2 regions of the Actinomadura sp. WAC 06369 genome follow, and region 1 is predicted to be linked to the other one. Evidence: riboswitches for the same ligand, from Rfam matches in the RefSeq annotation. Region 1 holds a riboswitch; the other holds the start of a gene.
What was found. A riboswitch is a leader RNA that binds a small molecule or an ion and turns the genes downstream of it on or off. The one in region 1 is predicted to bind glycine.
Positions count from the first base shown of each region.

Region 1 (5,506 bases):
CGAGTGCACCTCGCCCGACGAGGTCGTCGACCTCCTCCAGGGCGGGCAGGGCGTGTTCGGCATAGCGCTGGGACGGGTGTGGCAGGAGGTCGAGGGGAGCCTCGCCGAACTGCCCGCCGAACGGGCCGCCACCAGCGACCGCGACGACCACCCCCACGACGAACTCGCCGACCGGCGGCGCGCCCGCCGCACCGGCTAGCCGCACGTCCCACCGCACGGCCCACCGCACGTCAGGCCGCACGTGAGGCCGCGGCTAGAGCGACTCCTTGCGCTGGAGGTACGCGAACGCCGCCCAGCCGGGCAGCACCGGCAGCCACAGCGTCAGCAGGCGGTACAGCAGGACGGCCGACGCCGCCGTCTCCGCCCCCAGCCCCGAGATCGTCAGCGCCAGCGTCAGCGCCCCCTCCACCGCGCCGAGGCCGCCGGGCGTCGGCACCGCCGACCCCACCGCGTTCGCCGTCAGGAACACCACCACCACCGTCGTCCACGGCAGCGAACCGCCGAACGCGCGGATCGAGGCGTCCAGGCACAGCACGAAGCCCACCGTCAGCAGCAGCGAGCCGCCGATCCCGGTGAACAGCTTCCGCGGCGACTGCAGGACGTCCACCAGCCGCGGCACCACGCCCGAGAACATGCTGCGCAGCCGGCCGGTGACCACCCGCCGCACCCGCGGGATCGTCATCGCCAGCCCCGCGACCAGCCCGATCAGCAGCACCGCGACCACGACGGTGCGGGACGGCGCCAGGTCCTTCGTCGCCGTGCCCGTCGACCCGGTCAGGAAGCCGAACAGCACCAGCAGCAGGACGTGCACCACCAGCCCGACGAGCTGGGACGCGCCGACGCTCGCCACCGCCGGGCCCGGCCGGACGCCCGACCGCTGCAGGTACCGGGTGTTGACCGCGACGCCGCCGACCGCCGCCGGCGCCACCAGCTTCACGAACGACGCGGCGACCTGCACCAGCACCGTCCGCCACAGGGGGAGCCGTTCGGGGACGAAGCCCATCAGCATGAACGCCGCCGCCAGGTAGGTCAGCGCCGCCCCGCCGAGCGCCACCCCCGCCCACCACCAGGTCGCCTTCGCGACCAGCTGCATCAGGTCGACGCTGCCGAACTGCGGGATCACGATGTAGGCGGCGATCGACAGCGCCACCATGCTGAAGATCGTTCGCGGCCGGAACCGCTCCAGCCGGACGGGCGCGGCCTCCGACTCGGGCTTCAGCCGGGCGATCTCCTCCCGGATGCGCGGCAGCAGCTCCCGGTCCCGCCGCACCGCCTGCCGCGTCGCCCGGGACAGCGCCACCCGCTGCAGCATCGGCACCGCCGCCGCCAGCGCCTCCTCGCCCAGCACCGGCACCGCCGTCCGCACGGCGCGCTCCGGGCCGACCCGCAGCGCCAGGGTCGTGAGCAGCTGCGCGAGGTCGAGCCGCAGCGCCAGGTCGCCCGCCGCGATCTCCCCGGACCACAGGTCGACGAGGTGGGCGGCGCCGTCGTCGCCGACCAGGACCGCGTCCTCCTCCAGGCGGCGGTGCGCCAGCCGGCCCTTCTGCAGCAGCCCGAACTGCCGCCACACGTCCGTCAGCAGCTCGTCGGTGACCTCCTCCGCGGGGACGTCGCGCAGCCGCCGCCCCGGCACGTGCTCGTACGCGAGCAGCGCCGCCTGCGTCCCCACCTCGAGCGTGCCGACCAGGCGCGGGGTGCGGGCGCCCGCCGCGGCGGCGGCGTACGCGGTGAGCGACTCCTGCTCCAGCGACCGGCGCAGCGACCGCAGCGTCCGCCCGGTCGTGGTGCGCCGCAGCCGCAGCATCCGCCACAGCCGGTACGGCAGCCCGGCGGTCTGCTGGTCGCGGTCCAGGACCCGCAGCTCCAGATGCCAGGCCCCGGTGCCCCCGCCGGACGCCGGGACCGGGTCGGCCCCGGCGGGGGAGGAGGCCAGCAGGACGCCGTAGCGGCGCGCCTCCTCGCCGCCGTCCGCGGGATCGTCGAGCCGCGCCGCCCGCCGCGGGCACAGCCCCAGCCGCTCCAGCGCCGTCACCACCGTCATGCCCGTCGGGCGCGGGTTCGGGGTGCCGACCGCGTACAGGGTGCCGTGCCCGATCGCGCGGCCGAGGAAGTACGTCGCCGCGAGCGCCGACACCGACGCGTAGGCGGCGGTCAGGCCGGTCAGCGCGGCCAGCCCGATCATGGACCAGGTGGCCGTCTGCCAGCGGATCCGCCCGGCCATCCCGACCACGCTGACGAACGCGATCACCGGGGCGATGTCGGTGTGCACGGGGGCCGTGTCGGTGCCGCCCCAGATCAGCGAGTCGAGCACGCCGCCGGGCGCGGCCTGCACGACCAGGTCGTCCAGGGTGATGGTGACGGCGAGCGCGATCATCGCGGCGAGCAGCGCGATGGCGACCCGCATGCCGTCCTTGTGGAACAGCCGCTCGACGGCGAACGCGATCGGCACGGCCAGCACGCCGAAGCTCGACGCCAGGGTGGCCAGCGCCAGCAGCAGCTGGGGCGCGTGGGCGGTGCCCTCGGCGATGTCGGTCTGGATGCCGTGCGTGGTCTGCTGCGCGAACGACACCAGCAGCATGACCGCGGCCAGCCCCGCGCAGGAGACGCCGAACCGGATCGCGTCGGACGGGCGGCGGATGCGGTCCGGCTGCGCGGGCTCGTCGACGGGCACGCCCGCGGACGCGCCCCGCCTCGGGCGCACCGCCTCGTCGTGCGTCCGCGTCACCCGTCCCCGCTCCGGCCGTCCGGCGTGCTGATCGGCGTTCCGGCGATCAGCGTTCCGGTGCTCAGTGTTCCGGTGATCAGCGTCCCAGAACCGGCCGCGCTCGGTCGAGCGGCGGACCCCCGTCCGGCCGTCGCTCCGTCCACCCGTCGCCCCTCGTCGTCCGTCCCGCCGCGTGCCCGGCGGGGCGGTCATATCGTACTGTCCGGGGTACTCGCCGGTACGGCACCGGCGCCGAGGTCACGGCGGTGGAGATCCCGTTCCGGCACCGGGACGATCGCGGGCCGCCGCGGTTGGGTAGGGTTTGTCCCGGACATGCCGTCGACCCTGTGCGGGAGAGACCTCACGCAGCCGGCGTGGGGCGCCGAAGGGGCAACCTCCCCGGAACCTCTCAGGCAAAAGGACCGCTCGGGCGAGGCACCTCTGGAAAGCAGGCGTCGATCCCGGCGGAACGGGAACGGCGGCTCACCGAAGGGGAAACCCCGCGCGCGCGGGTGAAGCTCTCAGGTGCCGATGACAGAGGGGGAGACCGGCCGTCGGCCCGCGCGCCGTCGGTGGACCTGAGCGACCGCAGCTGCCAGGAGGCTCCTCCATGACCGCCCAGTTCTTCGCCCCCGTGGCCGCGCCGCAGCATCCCCGCGCCGCGTTCGCCGACCGGCACATCGGGCCCTCCCAGGCCGACCGCGACCGGATGCTGGCCGCGATCGGCTACTCGGGCGCGGAGGCGCTGATCGACGAGGCGGTCCCCGCCGCGATCCGCACCGGCCGCCCGCTGGACCTGCCGCCCGCGCTGAGCGAGACCGCCGCGCTCGACCGGCTCCGCGAGCTCGCCGCCCGCAACACCGTCCTCACCTCCATGATCGGCCTCGGCTACCACGGGACGACCACGCCGGGCGTGATCATGCGGAACATTCTGGAGAACCCCGGCTGGTACACCGCCTACACCCCGTACCAGCCGGAGATCTCGCAGGGCCGCCTGGAGGCGCTGCTGAACTTCCAGACCGTCGTCGCCGACCTGACCGGGCTGCCGGTCGCGAACGCCTCCATGCTGGACGAGGGCACGGCCGCCGCCGAGGCGATGGCGCTCGCGCACCGCGCGTCCCGGCGCAAGGAGCCCGGGCGGTTCCTCGTGGACGCCGACGCGCTCCCGCAGACGATCGAGGTCGTCCGCACCCGCGCCGTCCCGCTCGGGATCGAGGTGGTGGTCGCCGACGTGTCCGGCGGGCTGCCCGACGGCGACTTCTTCGGCGTGCTGCTGCAGTACCCGGGCGCGTCCGGTGCCGTCCGCGACCTGGCGCCGCTGTCCGCGCGGGCCCGCGAGCGGGGCGCGACGGTCGTCGTCGCCGCCGACCTGCTCGCGCTGACGCTGCTGCGCCCGCCGGGGGAGTCGGGCGCCGACATCGCGGTCGGGTCCGCGCAGCGGTTCGGCGTCCCGTACGGCTTCGGCGGCCCGCACGCCGGGTACATGGCGGTCGCCGACGACCTGCGGCGGCAGCTGCCCGGACGGCTCGTCGGCGTGTCCGTCGACGCCGACGGGTCGCCCGCCTACCGGCTCGCCCTGCAGACCCGCGAGCAGCACATCCGCCGCGAGAAGGCCACCAGCAACATCTGCACCGCCCAGGTGCTCCTCGCGGTGATGGCGAGCATGTACGCCGTCTACCACGGCCCCGAGGGGCTCGCCGCGATCGCGCAGCGCGCGCACCGCCGGGCCGCCGAGCTCGCCGACGGGCTCCGCCGCGGCGGCGTCGAGGTCGTGCACGGCGCGTTCTTCGACACCGTCCTCGCCCGCGTCCCCGGCCGCGCCGCCGAGGTCGTCGCCGCCGCCCGCGGGCGCGGCGTCAACCTGCGGCAGGACGGACCCGACCGCGTCGGCGTCGCGTGCGACGAGACGACGCTGCCCGAGCACGTCGCCGCCGTCCTCGAGGCGTTCGGCGTCGACGCGGGCGCCGCCGGGGACGCGGACGGCGCCGCCGAGGCGCTCCCCGACGGGCTGCGGCGGGAGAGCCCCTACCTGACGCACCCCGTCTTCCACGCGCACCGCTCCGAGACCGCGATGCTGCGCTACCTGCGCCGCCTCCAGGACAAGGACATCGCCCTCGACCGGTCGATGATCCCGCTCGGCTCCTGCACGATGAAGCTGAACGCGACCGCCGAGATGGAGCCGATCACCTGGCCGGAGTTCGCGAACGTCCACCCGTTCGCGCCGCTGGACCAGGCCGCCGGGTACGTCGAGCTGATCGGGGAGCTGGAGGCGAACCTCGCCGAGATCACCGGCTACGCGAAGGTGTCGGTGCAGCCGAACGCCGGGTCGCAGGGCGAGCTGGCCGGGCTGCTCGCCATCCGCGGCTACCACGCGTCGCGCGGCGAGCGGCACCGCGACGTCTGCCTGATCCCGTCGTCCGCGCACGGCACCAACGCCGCGAGCGCCGTCATGGCGGGGATGCGCGTCGTCGTCGTGAAGTGCGACGAGGGCGGCAACGTCGCCCTGGACGACCTGCACGCCAAGATCGAGAAGCACGGCGACCGGCTCGCCGCGATCATGGTGACGTACCCGTCCACGCACGGCGTGTTCGAGGAGACGATCACCGAGGTGTGCGGGGCCGTGCACGCGGCGGGCGGCCAGGTCTACGTGGACGGCGCCAACCTCAACGCCCTCGTCGGGCTCGCCCGTCCCGGCGAGTTCGGCTCGGACGTCTCGCACCTCAACCTGCACAAGACGTTCTGCATCCCGCACGGCGGCGGCGGGCCGGGCGTCGGCCCGGTCGGCGTCCGCGAGCACCTCGC
Region 1 is NZ_QHJN01000017.1:53,616-59,121, forward strand. It holds gene DMH08_RS07520 (MerR family transcriptional regulator) at 1-199, shown strand, start outside; gene DMH08_RS07525 (lysylphosphatidylglycerol synthase transmembrane domain-containing protein) at 254-2,725, opposite strand; glycine riboswitch at 3,045-3,139, shown strand; glycine riboswitch at 3,140-3,252, shown strand; gene gcvP (aminomethyl-transferring glycine dehydrogenase) at 3,315-5,506, shown strand, end outside.

Region 2 (5,506 bases), on a different contig from region 1:
CGCAAGGCGTCCGCACCGTCGTCGACCTCCGCTCCGAGGCCCCCGGGGCGCCCGGCCCGGCCGCCCGGGCGTCCGGCATGGCGGTCGGGCGGATCCCGGTGCGGGACGGGCGGACGCCGACGCCCCAGCAGGGGCGGCGGCGCGCGCGCCGCGCCGGGCGCGGGCGGCGGCGCGGCGCCGGTGGCGGACGAGCCTGCGGCGGCGGGCGCCGTCGGCGGCGGCGCGGCGGTGCCGCAGTTCGGGCGGGATCAGGTCGTGGCGTCCGGCGATGAACTCCTGCACCCAGATCTTGCCGCGGATGAGCGGGCGGCGGATCCGCTTCTCGCGGCGGACGGCGCGCGCGAACTTGCGCGAGTCGGCGTCGTACCGCCAGCGGGACCAGGGCGAGCCCGGACGGGCGACGCGGACCGCGCCGACGAGCAGCAGCGCGGGCACGAACAGGCCGATGAGGCCCGTCCAGATCTTCCCCTTGAGCAGCGTGATCACGGCGAAGACGAGGTTGACCGCGAGGGACGCCGCGTAGAACCCGGAGATCAGCTCGACCTGGACGCCCGGGACGGACGGGAGCGGCGAGCCCTCGACGCCGAGCGGGTTGACGCCGAGCAGCAGCAGCCCGGTGACGGCGATCGCGACGAACACGGCGTCGACGGACGCGCGGCCCTTCTCCGTCCAATAGACGTCGCTGAGGTGCAGGATGAGCGCGAACTCGTCGAGGACGAGCGCCGAGCCCATGCCGAAGACGACCGCGGCGGCGAGATCGAACCCGACGCGGCCGTCCGGGACGGCGAGGCTCGCGACGCCGCCGACCAGCATGAGGACGACGCCGAAGACGACGTGGTGGATGTGGACGTCGCCCGCCTTCACGTTGCGGAACCACCAGCGGACGTTCGCCCGGATCAGCCGGACGTTCACCCGCGTGAGGACGAACGTGACGATGAACGCGACGAAGAAGCCGAACAGCGGCAGGCGGCCGGTGTCGACGATGCGTTGCTCGAACAGTTGGATCATGAGCCCCCCGTGGGCTCCATGATGCCCGGTGACTTGCACCGTTATCGTGGGAACCTGCCGATCATGGACGATCGAGGGGGGGGAACCGTGGGCGGGACCGTGGATCGCTGCGACCCCGGCGGGCGCGCCTGGATCGCCGAGGCGATCCGGCTCGTGGAGGCGGACGCGAACCGCAGCGCGGACACGCACCTGCACGTGTTCCCGCTGCCGCCCGAGTGGGGCATCGACCTGTACCTGAAGGACGAGTCGGTGCATCCGACGGGCTCGCTGAAGCACCGGCTGGCGCGGTCGCTGTTCCTGTACGGGCTGGCAAACGGGTGGATCACCCGCGACACGACGATCATCGAGGCGTCCAGCGGGTCGACGGCGGTGTCGGAGGCGTACTTCGCGCGGCTGCTGGGGCTGCCGTTCGTCGCGGTGATGCCGGCGTCGACGAGCCCGGAGAAGATCGCGCTGATCGAGTTCCACGGCGGGCGCTGCCACCTGGTGGACGAGCCGGGCGCGATCTACGACGAGTCGCGGCGGCTCGCGGCCGAGTGCGGCGGGCACTTCATGGACCAGTTCACGTTCGCCGAGCGGGCGACGGACTGGCGCGGCAACAACAACATCGCCGAGTCGATCTTCGAGCAGCTCCGGCTGGAGCGGTTCCCCGAGCCGTCCTGGGTGGTGGTGGGCGCCGGGACGGGCGGGACGTCCGCGACGATCGGCCGCTACGTCCGGTTTCGGCGGTTCCAGACGCGGCTCGCGGTGGTCGATCCGGAGGGTTCGGCGTTCTACGGCTCGTTCGAGGACCACGACCCGGGGCGGACGGCATCCGGTTCGCGCATCGAGGGCATCGGGCGCCCGCGCGTCGAGCCGTCCTTCCTGCCGACGGTGATCGACCGGATGATCCGGGTGCCGGACGCGGCGTCGATCGCGGCGATGCGGTGGACGAGCGCGGTCGGCGGGCGCAGCGTGGGCGGGTCGACGGGCACGAACATGTGGGGCGTGGCGCGGCTGGTCACCGAGATGCGGGCGCGCGGGGAGCGCGGCAGCGTCGTGACGCTGATCTGCGACGGCGGCGAGCGGTACGCGGGGACGTACGGGTCGGACACCTGGCTGCGCACGCAGGGGCTCGACATCGCGCCGTACCTGGTGGCGCTCGAGCGGTTCCTGGAGACCGGCGACCTGCCGGACGTCGGACCGGACGCGCCGGGCGGCGGCGTCACATGAGCCGGATCGGGTTCACCAGGTCGGCGTAGATCAGCAGGCCGCCCATGACGATCAGCACGATCGCCATCGCGTACGTGACGGGCAGCGCCTTGGCGACGTCCACGTAGCCGGGGTCGGGCCTGCGGAAGACCTTCGCGAAGAACTTCTTGAGCGCCTCCAGCAGGGCGCCGGCGATGTGGCCGCCGTCCAGCGGGAGCAGCGGGACGAGGTTGAACAGCCCGACCGCGAGGTTCAGCGAGCCGAGCAGCATGACGAAGTAGGAGACCTTCTCCTGTCCGGTGAGCGCGTCGGACGCGGCGATCTCGCCGCCGAACCGGCTGACCCCGACGACGCCGACCGGACCGTTCGGGTCGCGCTCCTCGCCGCCGAACGCCGCCTCCCACACGCCGACCATCTTCTGCGGCATGTTGAGCAGCGCCTCGACGGTGCGGCCGGTGAGGTCGGCCATGTGTTCGGCGACGGCGCCGGGCCCCTGGCGTTCGAGCTCGCGGGTGGGGGTGATGCCGAGGAACCCGACGGTGACGACCTTGTCCGGGTCGTCCAGGCTGGCCAGCTCGTTGCGCGCGATCGGGACGCTCACCTGCCGCGTCCGCCCGTCGCGCTCGATCGTCATCGGGACGGTCTTGTTCGCCGAGTCGCGGATCAGGAGCTGGAGCTGCTCGTAGTCCTCGATGCGGGTGCCGCCGAACGAGACGACGCGGTCGCCGGACTGGAGCCCGGCCTGCCGCGCCGGGGTGGGCGTGGCGCCCGCGGGGCAGGTGTCGACGTTCGCGGCCTGGCTCGCGGGGATGATGCAGTCGGAGACCTGGTTGATGACGGGCTTGCTCACGTACGTGCCGAGGCCCATGATCAGGATGCCGAAGAACACCACCGCGAGCAGCAGGTTCATCGCGGGGCCGCCGAACATGATCAGCAGCTTCTGCCACCAGGGCTTGGCGTAGAAGACGCGGTTCTCGTCACCGGGCCGGACCTCTTCGAGGGCCGCGCCGCGCGCCGACTCGATCAGCCCCTGCCACGGGCCGGTGCTGATCTGCCGGATCTCGCCGGGCTTGTCGCCTTTGCGGGGCGGCAGCATGCCGATCATCCGGATGTAGCCGCCGAGCGGGATCCATTTGATCCCGTACTCGGTCTCGCCCTTGTGCCGCGACCACAGCGTGGGGCCGAAGCCGACCATGAACTGGGTCGTGCGCACCTTGAACAGCTTGGCGAAGGAGAAGTGCCCCAGTTCGTGCAGCGCGATGGACGCCATCAGGCCGAAGAAAAGGATGAGTACGCCGGCCAGCCAGCCCATGCGTCACGCCCCTCCGGTCGTCCGAGCCCCGCCCGGCGGGGTGATCTCCGTGAACCAACTCAGCGTACGTCATGCGGCGGGCCGTCCGGATGCCCCGGGAATCGCCCATTCCGAAGGTCATTTTGCGTATGACGCCCAAATATGGACGAGCCGGTTGGCGAAGCCGCCGATATCCGCGCGCCCCCGGTGGCGCGCGTGATGGCGCGGCCCCGTCCGTCCGCCGGGCCCGTCCGCCGGACGCGGCGGGGCTGGTCGGTCCGGCGACGCCGCTGCTAGCCTGACGCGAAGCCGTTGATCCCGTGCGGGAGAGTCCCCGGCAGCCGGCCCGGGACGCCGAAGGAGCAAATCCTCCCCGGAACCTCTCAGGCCCACGGACCGCACGGACCAGGCGACCTCTGGAAAGCGGGGACCCCGGTCCCCCGCCGAAGGTGAAAGCCCGCCGTCCGCCGCGGGTGAAGCTCTCAGGCGCCGATGACAGAGGGGGAGGCACCGAGCCGCCCGGTGCGCGAGTGGGACGATGGACCACGTCGCGCCCGTGACGAAGGAGCCGAACCCATGTCCGCCGATCCGAACGCGAAGACTCCGAGCGCGAAGACGACGCCGCTGCACGACGTCCACACGGACCTCGGCGCGCACCTCGTCGACTTCGCCGGGTACCTGATGCCGCTGCGCTACGCGAGCGAGACGGCCGAGCACCGCGCCGTCCGCACCGGCGCGGGGCTGTTCGACCTGTCCCACATGGGGGAGATCTTCCTCTCCGGGCCGGGCGCCGGGGAGGCGCTCGACCACGCGCTCGTCGGCAACCTGTCGCCGATGAAGGTCGGCAAGGCCCGCTACACGATGATCTGCGCCCCCGACGGCGGCGTGCTCGACGACCTGATCGTGTACCGGCTCGCGGACGAGACGTGGATGGTGGTCGCGAACGCCGCGAACGCGGACGTCGTCCACGACGCCCTCGCCGAGCGGGCGCGCGGGTTCGACGCGGCCGTCGAGGACCGCTCGGCCGCCTACGGGCTCGTCGCGCTGCAGGGCCCGAACGCGCAGGAGACCCTCGCGCGCTTCACCGGCGCCCCGCTCGACGGCCTCGCGTACTACTCCGTGCTCGCCGACCGGGTCGCCGGCATCGACGTGCTCGTCGCCCGCACCGGCTACACCGGCGAGGACGGCTTCGAGCTGTTTGTCGACGCGGGCGACGCCGTCCGGCTGTGGCGGGAGCTCGCGGCCGCGGACGGCGTCGTCCCGTGCGGCCTCGCGGCCCGCGACAGCCTCCGGCTGGAGGCGGGGATGCCGCTGTACGGCAACGAGCTGACGGCCGAGACCACCCCGTTCGAAGCCGGGCTGGGCCGTGTCGTCAAACTGGACAAGCCCGTCGACTTCGTCGGGAAGTCCGCCCTGGCGGCGCAGGCGCAGACCCCCGCGGGCCGTAGGCTCGTGGGACTGGTGGCGCGGGGGCGTCGCGCGCCCCGCAAGGGGTATGCGGTCGTCACGTCCGACGGCGCTCCGTGCGGCGTCGTGACGAGCGGCGCGCCGTCGCCCACACTGGGCAAGCCGATCGCCATGGCGTACCTCGACACCGGTGTCGAGGAGTCCGGGCTGGCCGTGGACGTCCGCGGCCGGGCCGAACCGGTCGACGTGGTCGCCCTGCCGTTCTACAAGCGTTCCTGAAAGAGAGAGCAACAACGTGAGCGTTCCGGAGCAGCTCCGCTACAGCGAAGAGCACGAGTGGGTGGCAGGTCTCGACGACAGCGGGCAGGCGCCCGAGGACGGCATCGTCACGGTCGGGATCACGGCCCACGCCGCCGAGGCCCTCGGGGAGATCGTCTACCTCGAGCTGCAGCCGTCCGAGGGCGACACCGTCGAGGCGGGCGAGCCCTGCGGCGAGGTGGAGTCGACCAAGTCGGTCAGCGACCTGTACTCCCCGGTCACCGGCGAGATCACCGCGATCAACACCGGCGTCGCGGACGAGCCCAGCGTGATCAACGACGACCCGTACGG
Region 2 is NZ_QHJN01000114.1:20,254-25,759, reverse strand. It holds gene DMH08_RS42850 (fused DSP-PTPase phosphatase/NAD kinase-like protein) at 1-272, shown strand, start outside; gene DMH08_RS26940 (PLP-dependent cysteine synthase family protein) at 1,072-2,220, shown strand; gene DMH08_RS26935 (M50 family metallopeptidase) at 2,213-3,511, opposite strand; glycine riboswitch at 3,804-3,899, shown strand; glycine riboswitch at 3,904-3,992, shown strand; gene gcvT (glycine cleavage system aminomethyltransferase GcvT) at 4,067-5,176, shown strand; gene gcvH (glycine cleavage system protein GcvH) at 5,193-5,506, shown strand, end outside.
Region 2: it holds a riboswitch for glycine, as region 1 does, so the genes downstream of both, gcvT (glycine cleavage system aminomethyltransferase GcvT) here and gcvP (aminomethyl-transferring glycine dehydrogenase) in region 1, are expected to answer to the same signal.